Regions from separate parts of the Streptomyces avidinii genome, predicted to be linked through region 3. Evidence: riboswitches for the same ligand, from Rfam matches in the RefSeq annotation. Region 3 holds a riboswitch; each other region holds the start of a gene.
The links. Region 3 has a riboswitch for cyclic di-AMP ahead of OG373_RS11445 (M23 family metallopeptidase). Riboswitches for the same ligand answer to the same signal wherever they lie in the genome.
Positions count from the first base shown of each region.

Region 1: linked by a shared signal. The riboswitch ahead of OG373_RS23765 (transglycosylase family protein) and the one ahead of OG373_RS11445 (M23 family metallopeptidase) in region 3 are both predicted to bind cyclic di-AMP.
Region 2: linked by a shared signal. The riboswitch ahead of OG373_RS08005 (LysM peptidoglycan-binding domain-containing M23 family metallopeptidase) and the one ahead of OG373_RS11445 (M23 family metallopeptidase) in region 3 are both predicted to bind cyclic di-AMP.

Region 1 is NZ_CP108863.1:5,290,956-5,296,523, reverse strand. It holds gene eno (phosphopyruvate hydratase) at 1-998, opposite strand, end outside; gene OG373_RS23765 (transglycosylase family protein) at 1,285-1,989, opposite strand; cyclic di-AMP (ydaO/yuaA leader) riboswitch at 1,992-2,164, opposite strand; gene OG373_RS23760 (transglycosylase family protein) at 2,441-3,478, opposite strand; gene OG373_RS23755 (cytochrome P450) at 3,582-4,856, opposite strand; gene OG373_RS23750 (globin domain-containing protein) at 5,005-5,568, shown strand, end outside.
Region 2 is NZ_CP108863.1:1,788,369-1,793,936, forward strand. It holds gene OG373_RS07990 (ATP-binding protein) at 1-172, opposite strand, end outside; gene OG373_RS07995 (MBL fold metallo-hydrolase) at 459-1,700, opposite strand; gene OG373_RS08000 (SGNH/GDSL hydrolase family protein) at 1,799-2,584, opposite strand; gene OG373_RS08005 (LysM peptidoglycan-binding domain-containing M23 family metallopeptidase) at 2,747-3,697, opposite strand; cyclic di-AMP (ydaO/yuaA leader) riboswitch at 3,702-3,898, opposite strand; gene OG373_RS08010 (tyrosine-protein phosphatase) at 4,191-4,982, shown strand; gene OG373_RS08015 (aspartate aminotransferase family protein) at 5,021-5,568, opposite strand, start outside.
Region 3 is NZ_CP108863.1:2,654,946-2,660,513, reverse strand. It holds gene OG373_RS11455 (M16 family metallopeptidase) at 1-616, shown strand, start outside; gene OG373_RS11450 (M16 family metallopeptidase) at 637-2,004, shown strand; cyclic di-AMP (ydaO/yuaA leader) riboswitch at 2,222-2,380, shown strand; gene OG373_RS11445 (M23 family metallopeptidase) at 2,393-3,196, shown strand; gene OG373_RS11440 (GntR family transcriptional regulator) at 3,399-4,076, shown strand; gene OG373_RS11435 (HPr family phosphocarrier protein) at 4,397-4,678, opposite strand; gene OG373_RS11430 (GNAT family N-acetyltransferase) at 4,863-5,568, shown strand, end outside.

The DNA of each region.
Region 1 (5,568 bases), 2.6 Mb from region 3:
GCGTTCGCGGAGCCCTCCTCGATACCGCGGGCCAGACGCTCCGGGTTGGTGACGAACAGGTCGTCACCGACGATCTGGACCTTGGTGCCCAGCTTGTCGGTGAGGGTCTTCCAGCCGGCCCAGTCGTCCTCGTACAGCGGGTCCTCGATGGAGACCATCGGGTACGCGGAGACGAGCTCCTCGTAGTACTCGGTCATCTCGGCGGCCGAGCGGGACTGGCCCTCGAACTCGTACTTGCCGTCCTTGTAGAACTCGGACGCGGCGACGTCGAGCGCGAGCGCGATGTCCTTGCCCGGGGTGTAGCCGGCCTGCTTGATGGCCTCGACGATGAGGTCGAGCGCGGCGCGGTTGGACTCCAGGTTCGGGGCGAAGCCGCCCTCGTCGCCCAGGCCGGTGGAGAGGCCCTTGGTGTGCAGGACCTTCTTGAGGGTGTGGTAGACCTCGGCACCCCAACGCAGCGCCTCGGAGAAGGACTCCGCGCCGATGGGGGCGATCATGAACTCCTGGATGTCCACGTTGGAGTCGGCGTGCGACCCACCGTTGAGGATGTTCATCATCGGAACGGGCAGCAGGTGCGCGTTCGGACCGCCGAGGTAGCGGAAGAGCGGAAGGTCCGAGGCCTCGGACGCGGCGTGCGCGACGGCCAGGGACACGCCGAGGATGGCGTTGGCGCCGAGCGAGCCCTTGTTGTCGGTGGCGTCCAGGTCGAACATGGCCTGGTCGATCAGGCGCTGCTCGGTGGCGTCGTAGCCGACGAGCTCCGGGCCGATCTGCTCGATGACGGCGAGGACGGCCTTCTCGACACCCTTGCCGAAGTAACGGTTGGGGTCACCGTCACGGAGCTCGATGGCCTCGAAGGCACCGGTGGAGGCGCCGGACGGAACTGCAGCACGGCCGGTGCTGCCATCGTCGAGGCCCACCTCGACCTCGACCGTGGGGTTGCCTCGGGAGTCCAGGATTTCCCGGGCTACGACGACGTCGATGGACGGCACGAGCATCTCCTTCTGGGATGTGACGCTGGGTGTGCGGTGGCGTGTCAGGCCGTGGGATGGCCTTGCCGCCTAGAGCCTAACCGGCTCCGGGCACTCGACCGGCCGACCGCCCGGACCCTGGGACGAAAAAGGGCCCGAATACCCTTCTTCCGGGACATAGGTCTCTTGATCATCGGCATTTCGGGGCCGCACACGGCACCGCCCGACGCGTGGGGCACGCGCCGGGCGGTGGACATCCTGCACACAGTCAGCGGACCGCGGGTGCAGGGTTTTGCGGCATTTGCCGCACTGTTCAGCTGAGCTTCAGCTTCTGACCCGGGAAGATCAGGTCGGCGTCCGAGACGATGTCCTTGTTCAGCTCGAAGAGCTTCTCCCAGCCACCCTTGACGCCGTTGGCCTCGGCGATGGTGCCCAGGGTGTCGCCCGGCTTGACCTCGTACGAGCCGTTGCCGGTCTTCGGCGCGGCCGGAGTCTCGGTGCGCTCGGAGCGGGTGACCGGGGCCTCTGCGCGCTTGGTCTTCGGCGCGACCTTGGTCTCGGTCTTCTTCGTCTCGGTCTTCGGCTTCGACTGGGGCTTGTTCTGCGCCGGGGTCTCGGCACCGCCACCGTTGTAGGCGGAGCCCGACAGGCCCTTGCCGCAGGACGGCCAGGCACCCTTGCCCTGGCTCTTGAGGACCTTCTCCGCGACGGCTATCTGCTGCGCCTTGCTGGCCTGGTTGGCCTGCGGGGCGTACGACTTGCCGCCGAAGCCGGCCCACGTGGAGGACGAGAACTGCAGGCCGCCGTAGTAGCCGTTGCCCGTGTTGATGGCCCAGTTGCCGCCGGACTCGCACTGCGCGACCTTGTCCCACTCGGAAGCGGTGGCGGCGCTGGCGGTGCCCGCGGCCATCAGAGGCGCGGCCACGGCCACACCGGCGACACCGGCGAGCGTGACGATCCGGACAGACCGCTCGATTGCAGTACCGCGACGGTGCTTGCCCTTGCCGGAAAGCAGCATGGAGTTCTCCTCACCGACGCCTACGAGGTGAGCTGTCGGGTTCGGGCGAGTGAGTTGCCCGGCCGTGCGACCTAGCGCACGTCTTAACCCCAAGCCGGTGGCGTGACCGTCTCTCAACGGCCGCTCCCGGCACCTACCTTGGTTCCCCCGCTCCTGCCTTCGGCGCTTGACGCGACGACTGTTCCCCCCGTCCGCCGGCAGGATTCGGCGATGCGGTCGAAGGAGCCCGCGGTGGCGAGCGATTCAGAAGGTAGACAGGTCTCTCCCCGATGTTCAACGAGCAACATCGGGGAGAAACGGCCCCTACTTGCGCTCCCCGGAGGGATGTTTGCGCAGGTGAGGACGGGGTTTGCGGAAGCCCCGCGGCGAGACACGCCAGTTGACCGGAAGAGATGCATGTCTCACTTGCAGAAAAGCGACATTCAACTCTTTCCGGATAACTGAACTGCCCTTATTGCGTGGTTAGATCCAGGTTCTGGCCGGGCTTGATCAGATCGGCGTCCCCGCCGATGACCTGCTCATTGGCCTCGTAGAGACCGTTCCAGCCGCCCTTTACGCCCTTGGCGACCGCGATGGTCGCCAGGCTGTCGCCCACCTGGACCGTGTACGTGGGGCCCGACGCGGCGTCAGAGGGGGCCGTCGGCTCGGTCGCCGGGGCACCGCGGTGCTTGCCGCCGCCCCCTGCGGGAGTGGCGCCCAGCGTCTGCGGGGTCGCGGGGGACCCGGGGGTCGCAGGGGCCGACGGGTCGACCGGAGGCAGTCCGGGCGTGGCCGGCGGGGTCGTCGGCGCGGTCGGGTCCACCGGCAGCGTGGGCGCCGTCGGGTCGACGGGGGCCGGCGTGGTGGTCGGGTCGCCCGGCAGGGTCGGGGCCGTCGGGTCCACGGGAGGCGTCGTCGGGACGTCCGGCGCGGGCATGACGGGCAGTCCGACGGACGGGGCGTCGGGAATGAGGAAGGGGGTGCCGGACGGGGTCGGGGCCGGGGTCGGCGCGCCGTAGTCCGTGGACCGCACACCGCCGCCGGTGGACGGGACCACGTCGTCCGGGCGGGACGGGGCGGGGGCGAGAGGGCCCTTACCGCCGGGCAGACCGGGGTCGACCTGGGCGGCGGGGCTCTCCCGGTCCAGGCCGGCCGAGGCCGCGCACAGCGGCCACGCCTGCGGACCGGTGGACTTCAGCACCCGCTCGGCCACCGCGATCTGCTGGGACCGGCTCGCAAGGTCGGGGCGCTCGGCGAATTCGAGACCGCCGGCACCCTGCCACTCCTCCTGGGTGAACTGGAGTCCGCCGTAGGCGCCGCTGCCGGAGTTGGCACTCCAGGAGCCACCGCTCTCGCACTCGGCGACCTTGTCCCATGTGGACGTGTCGGCAGCGGTGGCGCTGGTGGCCGCGAGCAGCGGCATGGCCAGTGCGGAGCCAGTGACTCCGGCTGTGACGACCAGCGCGGGGACCTGGCGGGGGCGTCTGTGACGGCCGTTCCCGGAACGCATGTAGGTGCACCTTTCGCATAACAGCTCGGTAACGGCAGAACCTAGCGGCCTTCGAACGATTGTCACAAGTTCAAGCTGGATCTGACTTTTAATCAGACTCCGCTTAAGTGTTTTGAGCCGTGAAGCGAACGGGAAGAGTGCGCAGTCCCCGCATGATCAACCCCCCACGCCAGCGCAGGTCTTGGGACGGAACAGCAAGTTCCAGATCGGGCAGGCGTGTCAGCAGGGTGGCGAGCGCGGTCTGCCCTTCGAGCCGGGCGAGCGGGGCGCCGAGGCAGTAGTGGATGCCGTGGCCGTACCCGAGGTGCTGATTGTCGGTGCGGGAGAGGTCGAGGGTGTCCGGGTCCGCGAACCGCTCGGGGTCCCGGTCGGCGGCCGCGAGGACGACCAGCACCGGATCGCCGGCGGCGACGGACATGCCGCCGAGAGTCAGCGGCTCGGTGGCGAACCGCCAGGTCGCCAGCTCCACGGGGCCGTCGTAGCGCAGCAGTTCCTCGACCCCGGTGGCCAGCAGCGCGCTCTCGCCGGCCGCGAGGGAGGCCTGCAGGCGCTCGCGCTGGTCGGGGTTCACGAAGAGGGAGTGGACCCCGTTGCCGATGAGGTTCACGGTGGTCTCGAAGCCGGCGAAGAGCAGGATGAAGGCCATCGCAGTGGCCTCGCCCTCCGTCAGATGGTCGCCGTGGTCGCTGGCCCGGATCAGGTCGGAGATCAGATCGTCGCCCAGATCATCCCTTTTGCGGTGAATGAGTTCACCGAGATAGGTCCGCATCTGCTTGACCGACCGGGCGACCCCGCCGCGCGGACCGCCACCGTGGCGGATCATCATGCCGGCCCAGTCCCGGAAGTCGTCCTGGTCCTCGCGCGGCACCCCGAGCATCTCGCAGATGGCGTAGATGGGGAGCGGGAAGGCGAACTCGTGGATGAGGTCCGCCTCCCCCCTGGCCGCGAAGGCGTCGATCAGATGGTCGGTGAGCGCCTGCACCCGCGGGGCGAACTCGGCGACCCTGCGCGGGGTGAACGCCTTCGACACCAGCCGCCGCAGCCGGGTGTGGTCCGGCGGATCGATGTTGAGCAGGTGCGTCATCAGCTCCGCCTTGCGCTCCCCCGGGATCCCGGTCTTGCCCTTGGCGTGCGCGGGCTCCGCGTGGTGCGCCGGATTCTTGCTGAGCCGCTGGTCGGCGAGGGCCTGGCGGGCGTCGGCGTACCGGGTGACGAGCCAGGCCTCGACCCCGCTGGGCAGCTTGGTGCGGTGCACCGGGGAGTGCTCGCGCAACCACGCGTAGGCCGGGTAGGGGTCGGTCGCGAACTCCCAGTCGAAGAGGGTGGGGCCCTCGGCGGGAGGGGTGTCGGCCGGGTTCGCGGAGGTCTGCTCGTGCACCCCAAGACCGTATCCCGGCACCGAGCCCCCATCCGATATGGGCGGTTCGCCGCGGCTGTCCGTAGATCGGCCATCCCTTGACGTGACCTTCTCCGACATTCCTACTTTCGGTTTTGTGGATGTGAAGATCTTGAAAAGCAGTTTCGCGGTGGTGGAGAGACGAGCCGAGCACGCCGTCAAGTTCTTCTACTCCCACCTCTTCTGGCACAACCCCGGCGTTCGTGCCCTCTTCCCGGACTCCCTCCACGACATGGAGCGCCAGCGGGACCGGCTCTTCGCCGCGCTCACCCACGTCATCGCCCACCTCGACGACGGGACGCTCCGCCCCTACCTGCACGACCTGGGACGCGACCACCGCAAGTTCCTGGTCCGCCCCGAGCACTACGCGGCCGTCGGCGCCAGCCTGCTCGCCGCGCTCGCCGAGACCTCCGGCGCGGCCTGGACCCCGCCGGTCGAGAAGGCCTGGGCCGAGGCCTACCAGGTGATCGCCGACGCGATGACGGCCGGTGCCGAAGGGAACGAGGACCCGCCCTGGTGGGACGCGGAGGTCGTGCGCCACCTCCAGTACGGGCCGGACATCGGCGTCCTGACCCTGCGGCCGCACCTGCCCTTCCCCTATCTCCCGGGCCAGTACACGAGCGTGAGCAGCGATCGGGTCCCGACGACCTGGCGCACGTACTCCATCGGCAACGCCCCCCGCCCCGACGGCACC
Region 2 (5,568 bases), 870 kb from region 3:
CGCCCGCTCCCCCGCCGAGCTGGAGGGTGAAGATCACCGCGGCGGCGCCGCTGAGCCCGGCGGCGAGCGTGGGCAGTACGGCGGCGCGCACCAGCTGGGGGCGTATCTGCCGGCCGGGACCGGTGACGGCGTGTCTCGACGGGGCGTGGCGGGCGGCGCGGAATCCGGACATCTGGGTCCTCGGTACGTGGGGCCCGGCCCCCAGCGTTCCCGGGGCCCGGTGTTGATCACCGAATACCCACGCTAGACCCCACCGCCACGCCCGGGAGTACCAGTTTGCGAACTTCGTGGGGGTGCTTCCCGCTCCCGGTGGAGCGCTCGCACAGCAGCCCGAATGCGCCGGTCGGGCCCTGTGGACCGCCCCGGCGCCGCCCCGCCGCGGCCGGACGGACCGGTCCGGACGGCCGCCGGCCGCCCCGATGCACCGGGGCGGCCGGTCCCTCCGTCCACGTGGTGCGCTACGACCCGACGGACTCCGGCTTCTCCTGTCCGCCGGCTGCCGCGGACCCCACCCGCGCTGCCGTCCCCGCCACCGCCCCGGCGCCCAGCGGGGGCACGGACGAAGGACCGTCGACCCGCCCGCCCGCCGTGGCCCCGGCGACGAAGGGCCGCCACCACGGCGTGTGCGGAGCGCCGGAGGCGCCGGGCTCGAACGGCTGGCCCGGGATCGGCAGCGCGATGGCCGCTCCCGCCCCCTCGGCCGCGGTCAGCGTGCCCTCGCCCGGCTCGTCCCACGGGTGCAGGGCCAGGTTGAAGGTGCCCCAGTGGATCGGCAGCATCGTGCCGTGCGGGGTGCCGCCCTGCAGGTCGAGATGGGCGCGCATGCCCTCTTCGGGAGTCATGTGGATGTCGGGCCAGTATTCCGAGTAGGCGCCGATCTGGATCATCGTGGCGTCGAAGGGCCCGTGCTCGGCACCGATCTCCTCGAATCCGGGGAAGTAACCGGTGTCCCCGCTGTGGTAGATCCGGTGCTCGTCGCCCGCGACGACCCAGGAGGCCCACAGGGTGTGCTGCTGATTGCGCAGGCCGCGGCCGCAGAAGTGCCGGGCGGGGGTCGCCGTGAGGGAGAGGCCGGCGATCTCGGTGCTCTCGTTCCAGTCCAGCTCGCGCAGCCGGCCGGCCGGTACGCCCCAGCGCTCCAGGTGCGCGCCGACGCCCAGCGGAACGGCGAAGACCGTGTCCGTGCCGGCCAGCTCCTTGATCGTCGGCAGGTCGAGGTGGTCGTAGTGGTCGTGCGAGATGACCACGACGTCGACCGGGCCCAGGGAGGCCAGCGGGACCGGTACCGGGTGCAGCCGCTTGGGCCCGGCGAAGGGGAAGGGGGAGCACCGCTCGCCCCACACCGGATCGAACAGCACCCGCCGCCCGTCGATCTCCGCGAGCACGCTGGAGTGCCCCATCCAGGTCAGCCGCAGGCCGCTCGCGGGCGGCTTCGCCAGGTCCGCGAGGGTCGTCGGGTGGACCGGGATCGGCGCGGCGGGGCTGCGCCTGACCCGCTGCTCCCGGTGGAAGTAGATCTTGGCGAACTCCGTCATCGAGCCCGAGGGCCTGTTCCGGGCCCCGACCGGGTTCTGGAAGACGCCGTCGGCGAAGTTCGGCGAGCGGCGGATCCGCTCCAGCCGGGCACCGGACGGGTCCGCGCCGAAGGCTTCGGGCCGCAGGGCACGCAGCCGCGGACGCAAGGGACGGGAGCCGGTCAAAGCGCCTCCAGGGAGGATGGGGTCAGGATGGTCGTCGGTCTACGACCATCCCAACGCACACCGGCCCCGAAGGATTCCGCTTGCGGCCCCCGACCCGGCTACAGCGGCAGCAGGTCCGGCCGCTTGGCCTCCACGTGGTCCCCGGAGGACTCCCCGCGCAGCCGCCGGCCGATCCACGGCACGAGGTGATCGCGGGCCCACTGGATGTTGTCGCGGGTCACGTCCACCGAACCGCGCGGCCGCTGCGGGGGCCACGGCTGGTCCGGGTCGGCCGGCACCTCCAGGCCGAGCACCTGCGCGGCGCGCAGCGCGACCCGCGTGTGGCCCTCGGGCGACAGGTGCAGCCGGTCGGTGTCCCAGGCCCGCCGGTCCTGAACGGACTTCAGCGACCAGAGGTCGAGCACCGGGCAGTCGTAGCGGTCGGCGATGGCGCGGACGTGCGCGCTGTACGTCGCGACCTTGCCGCGGAGGTGCTTGAGCACCGGTACGCCGCGGGTGTCGAAGCCCGTGGTGATCATGACCTGGCCGACGGCCCCGGTGAGGTCGGCCACGGCCGCCTCGAAGCGCTCCGCCACGTCGTCCGGGTCGGTCCCGGGCCGGATGATGTCGTTGCCGCCCGCGCAGAAGGTCACGAGGTCCGGCGCGAGGGCCTTGGCTCGCGGGAGCTGGTCGGCCACGATCTGGTCGAGGAGCTTCCCCCGCACCGCCAGATTCGCGTAACGGAAGTCGTGTTCCTCGCGCTGGTCGGCCAGGAGCACGGCGAGCCGGTCCGCCCAGCCGAGATAGGAATCCCCGGGTCCCGGGTCCCCCACGCCTTCGGTGAAGCTGTCCCCGATCGCCGCGTACGAGCCGATGGTCTTGAGTTTCGTCGTCGTCGCTGCCACGGGACAACATCCTTCACTCTCGCAAGCAACCTACGCCAACGTAATGAGGGGTTGACGGACCGTGATCTGTACCACGCGCGGGACAAGGAATAAGTACGCGTGAGGCCGGGACCCCCCTCGGGTCCCGGCCTCACGCGTGTCGTGGTCCGTCGGCGGGTGCCGTCAGAGGCTCGCGCCCTTCGAGCGGAGGTACGCGATCGGGTCCAGGTCCGAGCCGTAGGACGGGCTCGTGCGGATCTCGAAGTGCAGGTGCGGGCCGGTCGAATTGCCGGTGGAGCCGGAGAGGCCGATGCTCTGCCCGGCGGTGACGCTCTGGCCGGAGGAGACGGAGAGCTGGGAGAGGTGGGCGTACTGGGAGTACTTGCCGTCCGCGTGGCGGATGACGACCTCGTTGCCGTACGAGCCGCTCCAGCCGGCGGAGACCACGGTGCCCGCGCCGACGGCCTTGACGCTGGTGCCGGAGCTGGCGATGAAGTCGACGCCGGTGTGGTAGCCGGAGGACCACATGCTGCCGGCGACCTTGTACTGGGTGGAGATCCCGCCACTGACCGGGGCCACGAAGCCGGCGGCCGACTGCGGTGCGGCGGGGGCCTCGGCCGGGGCCTCGGCGGCGGCTTCCCGCTGCGCCGGGGCGGCCTTCGGGGCCTGCTTGCGCTCCTGCTTCGGCGCGGCCTGCCGGGCCGGCTTCGCGTCGGCCTCGGCGGCGGCCGGGGCCGGAGCCGCCTTGCCCGCACCGCCGAGGGTCAGCTTCAGGCCCGGGTGGATCAGCGACGGGTTGCTGCCGACGGCCTCGCGGTTGTCGGCGTACAGCTGCTCCCAGCCGCCGGACAGGTGGCGCTCCGCGGCGATCTTGGAGAGGTAGTCGCCCGGCACCACCGTGTAGACGGACGGCGCGGCCTGCACGGCGGCGACGGGCGCCGTCCGCAGCGCGACCGGAACCTGCGGGGCCACCGCGGGGGCCACCGCGGGAGCGGCGGCCGGAGCACCGGCCGCGTGGGCGCCGGCGGCACCGATCAGCGGCAGCGCGAGGGCGGCGCCACCGGTTCCGGCGACGGCGAAACCGCGCGAAAGGGAAAGGGACTTGGGACGGCGGTGCTTACCCTTTGCAGGCATGACGAATTCCTCTCCGGCGCCTGCGAGGTGAGCTGTCGGGTTCGGACTGGAGATGTCCGGCCGTACATGTACGGGACATGAACGGCTTCACCCCGAGCCGTCCCGGTGAAAAGATCTCCGGGCCGGCGGCTTACCTGGTTCCCCCGCTCCTGCCGCACGAATAGGTCGGATGCGGTTTCCGGGAGGCGGCAGGATTTGGCGTTCCGCCCGGATCGATCGCGAAGGTAATCCCTTGCGGCCACGCCCTACAAGCCGCGAATTCCCTGACGGAATAACAGGCATGAGGGACCGGAGGAATTCCGGTCACCCTCTGTCCATTCCCGACCGTCAACAGCCGCCCCGACCCGGCCATTCGCCTTTAGCGATCAGGCACTCACGGTCACCGTATGATCTGGCTCACGGGGACGTGCCCGATCTCGCCTCCGGATATGGCAAGTTGGCGCCAAGTAGTGTAATTCGGACACTGGACCCAGGACGCGGCGGAGGAGTTGTTTTGACCCAGCAGATACAGGAGCCGGAGCTGACCGGAGTGCGCAATTTCCGCGATGTGGGCGGATTGCCGACTTCCGATGGACGAACGGTCATGACGGGACGACTGTTCCGAAGCGGACATCTCGCACATGCCACCGAAAGCGATGCAGAGTTCCTCGCCTCGCTCGGCCTCCACACCATCTTCGACTTCCGCAACGGCGCCGACCACGCCCTGGAGGGGCCGGACGTCGAACTGCCCGGCGTCCGGAACGTCAACATCCCGCTCTCGGACCCGGCCGACGGGCGGGAGTTCTGGCGGCTGGTCCGCGACGGCGACCTCGTCCAGCTGCGCGGGATCCTGGGCGACGGCAAGGCGGCGGCCCGGATGTCGAACTCGTACCGCGGGATCATCCGGCAGCGCACCGCCGAGCACAGCCGAGTCGTGCACGCCCTCGCCGAGGACAGCGTCCCCGCGCTCATGCACTGCGCGGCCGGGAAGGACCGGGCCGGCCTGTCGATCGCCGTCACCCTGCTCGCGCTGGGCGTCGAGCGCGAGGCGATCGTCACGGACTACCTGGAGTCGAACGCCCCGCACCGCCGCTACCGCGTGCGCCGCACCGACGAGTCGGCGGGCGCCCGCTCCCCCGAGGTGATGGAGCTGCTCGCACCGCTCTTCGACGCCCGCGCCGAGTACCTGGTGGCCGCCTTCGATACCATCGACGAGATCTGGGGCGGGGTGGACCGCTACCTGACGGAGGGCCTCGGGCTGCGGCCCGAGACCCTCGACCGGCTGCGCGACCGGCTCCTGGTCTGACGCGGCGGGGACCGGTTCCCCGCCGGGTCGGCAGGCCGTCAGCGCGCGGCGACGGCCTGCTTCACCAGCGTCCTGCCGAAGTCCCAGATCAGCCCGGACCCACCGTGCGCCTCGTCCATGACCTCGCGGAAGGCGCCGACGAACCGGTCCACGTCCCGCTCGTCCACGATCAGCGGCGGGATCAGCTTGATCACCTCCAGGTGGTCCCCGGAGACCTGGGTGAGGATCCGGTGCTTCTGGAGCAGCGGCACCACGACCATCTGCGCGAAGAGCCCCTTGCGGGCCGCCTGCAGCATGGTCCACCGGCTGCGCAGGCCCAGCGAGGACGGCCGGCCGAACTCGATGCCGATCATCAGCCCGCGCCCCCGCACCTCGTGCAGCAGCTCGTACTCGTCGACCAGCGCGGCGAGCCGCCCCCGCAGCAGGTCGCCCATGGCCCGGGCGTTGGCGACGACCTCCTCGTCCTCCATGACGGACAGCACCGCCAGGCCCGCCGCCATCGCCTGGGCGTTGGAGCCGAAGCTCGCGGAGTGCACGAGGACCCGGTCCATGGACGAGTAGACCTTCTTGAAGATCCAGTCCTTGC
Region 3 (5,568 bases):
GCAGCTGCGTGAGGAGATCGTCGAGGAGGTCCCGGCGCGTGCGCTGATGGCCGCCTACCGGCTGCCGCACGACGGCACCCGCGAGTGCGACGCCGCCGACGTGGCGCTGACCATCCTGGGCGGCGGCGAGTCCTCGCTGCTGCACAACCGGCTGGTACGCCGCGACCAGAGCGCCGTCGCGGCCGGCTTCGGCATGCTGCGCCTGGCCGGGGCGCCCTCCCTGGGCTGGCTGGACGTCAAGACCTCCAGCGGGGTCGAGATCCCCGCCATCGAGGCGGCCGTGGACGAGGAGCTCGCGCGGTTCGCCGCCGAGGGCCCGACGGCCGAGGAGATGGAGCGCGCCCAGGCGCAGCTGGAGCGGGAGTGGCTGGACCGGCTGAGCACGGTGGCCGGGCGCGCCGACGAACTGTGCCGCTTCGCGGTGCTGTTCGGCGACCCGCAGCTGGCGCTGACCGCCGTCCAGCGCGTTCTGGACGTCACCGCCGAGGAGGTGCAGGCCGTGGCCGCGGCCCGACTGCGCCCGGACAACCGCGCGGTGCTCGTCTACGAGCCGATCGCGGCCGACGAGTCCGACCAGCACGACGAGTCCGACGAGAACGAGGGGGCGGAGCAGTGAGCGACACCGCAGCCGTCACGATGACCTTCCACCCGCAGCCGCAGGCCGGCGAGCCGCAGCCGTGGGCCTTCCCGGCCCCCGACCGAGGGCAGCTGTCCAACGGGCTGACCCTGCTGCGCTGCCACCGGCCGGGCCAGCAGGTCGTCGCGGTCGAGGTCAACCTCGCCGCCCCGCTCGACGCCGAGCCCGCGGGCCTGGACGGCGTGGCGACCATCATGGCGCGCGCGTTCTCCGAGGGCACCGACAAGCACTCCGCCGAGGAGTTCGCGGCCGAGCTGGAGCGCTGCGGCGCCACCCTCGACGCGCACGCCGACCACCCGGGCCTGCGGGTCTCGCTGGAGGTCCCGGCCTCCCGGCTGCCCAAGGCGCTCGGCCTGCTGGCCGAGGCGCTGCGCGCCCCGGCGTTCGCCGACGCCGAGGTCGACCGGCTGGTGCGCAACCGGCTCGACGAGATCCCGCACGAGCTGGCCAACCCGCAGCGCCGCGCCGCCAAGCAGCTCTCCAAGGAGCTCTTCCCGGCCACCCTGCGGATGTCCCGGCCGCGCCAGGGCACCGAGGAGACGGTCGCCCGGATCGACTCCGCCGCCGTACGCGCCTTCTACGAGGCCCACGTACGCCCCGCCACGGCCACCGCGGTGGTCGTCGGGGACCTGACCGGCATCGACCTGGACGCCGTGCTGGCGGACACCCTGGGCACCTGGACGGGCAACACCGCCGCGGCCCTCCCGGTGCCGCCGGTGACCGCCGACGACACCGGCCGCGTGGTCATCGTGGACCGGCCCGGAGCGGTCCAGACGCAGCTGCTGATCGGCCGGATCGGGGCGGACCGCCACGACCGGGTGTGGGCGGCCCAGGTGCTCGGCACGTACTGCCTGGGCGGCACCCTCACCTCGCGCCTGGACAAGGTGCTGCGCGAGGAGAAGGGGTACACCTACGGGGTGCGCGCCTTCGGCCAGGTGCTGCGCTCCACCGCGGACGGCAAGGGCGCCTCGATGCTCGCCATCAGCGGCTCGGTGGACACCCCGAACACCGGCCCCGCGCTGGAGGACCTCTGGAAGGTGCTGCGCACCCTCGCCGAGGGCGGTCTGACCGATGCCGAACGTGATGTCGCGGTCCAGAACTTGGTGGGCGTGGCCCCGCTGAAGTTCGAGACGGCGGCGTCGGTCGCGGGCACCCTCGCCGACCAGGTCGAGCAGGAACTGCCGGACGACTACCAGGCGCAGTTGTATGCCCAGCTGGCCGAAACCGGCACGGTGGAGGCGACTTCGGCGGTGGTGAAGGCCTTCCCGGCGGACCGGCTGGTCACCGTCCTGGTGGGCGACGCGGCGCTGATCGAGGAGCCCGTGCGGGCCCTCGGAATCGGTGAGGTCACGGTCGTCTCCAACTGACGCTCGGGCGACGGCCCCTTGAGGGCCGGCTGAAGGATTCAGCAAGGGGTTCTGGTGACTTGTTCACCAGAACCCCTTTTGTCCGTTTAGTGGTGAGGTTGCTTGTATGCGGTGTGGCGTACGCAACAAAAAGCCGTGTCTGTTTGGCGATTGACTGATGATCCGCCTAGCGTCGGCCGTGCTGTCCGTCAGTTGTGCCCGCCGCACCCGCGGCACCGGGCAGCGATCGCCGAGTCCCCGTCAGGCGCGAGCCTGGGGAGCCGGGGACCCACATAGTCCCTGGGGTGAATCGGACCCCCTCGCAAGAGGAGGCCCGTAGGAGACCTTCCTGCTCCGAACCCGTCAGCTAACCCGGTAGGCGAGAAGGAAGGAAAGGATCAAACCCTTCATGGCGTTTGGCAGTCGTCCCGCTGGTTCCGGTAAGCACCGTGGTTCCAGCCGTCTGAGCAAGAAGACCGCCGGTTACGCCGGTATCGCCGCGATCGCCACCACGGGTGTCGTCGGCTCCCTCGCCGCCCCGGCCTTCGCCGCGGACAACCACAGCAGCAACATCGGCATGGACAACGGCCTGGGTGCCGTCGTCGTCGCCGACGAGCTCGCGGGCGACATCTCCGAGCAGGCCGACGCCCAGCACCGCGCCGCCGAGCACGCCGCCGCCAAGGCTCAGGCCGAGGCGGACGCGAAGCAGAAGGCCGCGGAGGCCAAGCGCCTCGCCGAGGCCAAGGCGAAGGCCGAGCGCGAGGCCGCCGAGCGCGCCGCCCGCGAGGAGGAGCGCAAGCGCCTCAACACCTTCGTCGCCCCGGTGGACGGCTCGTACGTCAGCACGCAGTACCACGCGGGCGGCGGCATGTGGTCCTCCGGCAGTCACACGGGCATCGACTTCCACGCCGCCTCCGGCACCTCGGTCCACGCCGTCGGCGTCGGCACCGTCGTCGAGGCCGGCTGGGGTGGCGCGTACGGCAACAACGTCGTCATCAAGCACAACGACGGTACGTACACCCAGTACGGGCACATGACCTCGCTGAACGTCTCGGTCGGCCAGCAGGTCACCCCCGGCCAGCAGATCGGCCTGTCGGGCTCCACCGGCAACTCCAGCGGCCCGCACCTGCACTTCGAGGCCCGCACGGGCTCGCAGTACGGCTCGGACATCGACCCGATCGCGTACCTGCGCTCGCACGGCGTCGAACTCTGAGGCTGCGCCGCACCGCATCGGCTCCACCCTCCGCTTCACCGAGGACCCCGGCTCCCCGAGCCGGGGTCTTTGTGTTGCGCCCTTGTGCAAATGTTTCGCATTTTCGGCTGCTCTCGGAAATTATCGTGTGTTGCAATAGAGTCGCAGCACGCGCATGTGCGTGCAATGAGACTGGCAGTCGGAAATAGGCGGAGGTTCGGTCTTGCGTATTCCTGCGCACGCGGTATGCACAGCAATCCGCGACGACATCGTCTCCGGGGCGTTCGAGCCGGGCGCCCGGCTGACCGAGGAGGTACTGGCCCGCCGGTACGGGGTCTCGCGCGTCCCGGTCCGCGAGGCCCTGCGGACCCTGGAGTCCGAGGGCTTCGTGACCACGAGACGCCATGCGGGGGCCTGCGTGGCCGAGCCGACCGAGCAGGAGGCCGCGGACCTGCTGGAGCTGCGGATGCTGCTGGAGCCCCTGGCGGCCGCCAGGGCGGCCCGGCGGCGCACCGACGCGCACCTCAAGGTGCTGCGGGGGCTGGTCAGGCTGGGGCAGGAGCGGGCCAGACGGGGACAGGGGGAGGATCTGCGGTCCCTGGGCGGCTGGTTCCACGAGACGCTCGCACAGTCCTCCGGCAGCCCCGGGCTGATCGCGCTGCTCACGCAGATGCGGCACAAGATCGCCTGGATGTACGTGGTGGAGGCGCCGGCCCGGCCGGTGGACTCCTGGGCGGAGCACGGCGCGATCGTGGACGCGGTGGCGCGCGGGGACGCCGACCGGGCGCGGGCGCTGACCGCGGTCCACGCCGACCGGGCGGCGGGGGCGCACCGGCTGCGGCTCCGCGCGGCGGTGAGGACTTCGCAACCTGCCGTAAACATGTCGGGCGGCCGGCATTAACAGGAGCCGTATACAAAGGATGGAATCGCGCGAATTCGCTGTGCGGTGGCCGGTCGGATTGTGCGCCGGGCCCATTTGTCGTGCCGAATTCCCGCGGAGCTGAATTCGGCGTGCGCCGGGATTTCGGCCGGCTTCTTTCCGGTCGAGCGGGATTTCTCCGGGTCCGCTTCGGGGCGGGGCCTCGATCCGGGAGTGGCCGGACAGGGGCTGTTGCCGGGGCAGGGGCCCGGCCGGTCGACAGGGCCCCGGGCCGGATACGACGAAGCCGCGGTCCCGGGAGCGGGGGCCGCGGCTTCGTGCGTGAGGTCGAACCCGAAGGGTCAGACGGTCTCGGGGAGCTCCTCGAGACCCTCGGCGACCAGCTTCGCGAGGCGGTCGAGTGCGGCCTCCGCACCCTCGGCCTCGGAGGCGAGGACGATCTCCTCGCCGCCCTGGGCACCCAGGCCCAGAACCGCCAGCATGGAGCCGGCGTTGACGGGGTCGCCGCCGGACTTCGCGATGGTCACCGGGACGCCGGAAGCGGTCGTCGCACGGACGAAGATCGAGGCGGGACGAGCGTGCAGGCCCTCGGCCCAACCGACGTTGACGCGGCGCTCTGCCATGGTGATGCCCTTCAGGTTCTTACGGTTGTCTAGACCAGTCTCTCACGACGTCCGGAATGCTCGGACCGGCCCTCGGCCTGAATTTTTCGCCGCTCGACCTTCCCCAGCTTGCACTGGTTTGTCCGGTCCTGCCTAATGCGCCGCGCGAGCGCTGCACCGCCCTGTCCGGCCGTAAGGTAGGCCCATGACCATCGAGTCGGACCCCTCGTACCCGGCCCACTGGGAAGCCGATGTCGTCCTGCGCGACGGCGGTACCGCCCGGATCAGGCCCATCACCACCGAGGACGCGGGCCGGCTCGTCAGCTTCTACGAACAGGTCTCGGACGAGTCGAAGTACTACCGCTTCTTCGCTCCCTACCCCCGGCTCTCCGACCGCGACGTGCACCGCTTCACGCACCACGACTACGTGGACCGGGTCGGGCTCGCCGCGACCATCGGCGGGGAGTTCATCGGCACCGTCCGCTACGACCGCATCGGCCCCGACGGCCGGCCCGCCTCCGGGCCCGCCGACGAGGCGGAGGTCGCCTTCCTCGTCCAGGACGCCCACCAGGGCCGCGGGGTCGCCTCCACCCTCCTCGAACACATCGGCGCGGTGGCCCGCGAGCGCGGCATCCGGCGGTTCGCCGCCGAGGTGCTGCCCGCCAACAACAAGATGATCAAGGTGTTCACGGACGCCGGGTACCAGCAGAAGCGCAGCTTCGAGGACGGCTCCGTCCACCTCACGCTCGACCTCGAACCCACCGCCGAGTCCCTCGCCGTGCAGCGCGCCCGCGAACAGCGCGCCGAGGCCCACTCGGTGCAGCGGCTGCTCGCCCCCGGCTCGGTGGCCGTCGTCGGAGTCAGCCGGTCCGGCGCCGGCGTCGGCGCGGCCGCGGTGCGCAACCTCCGCG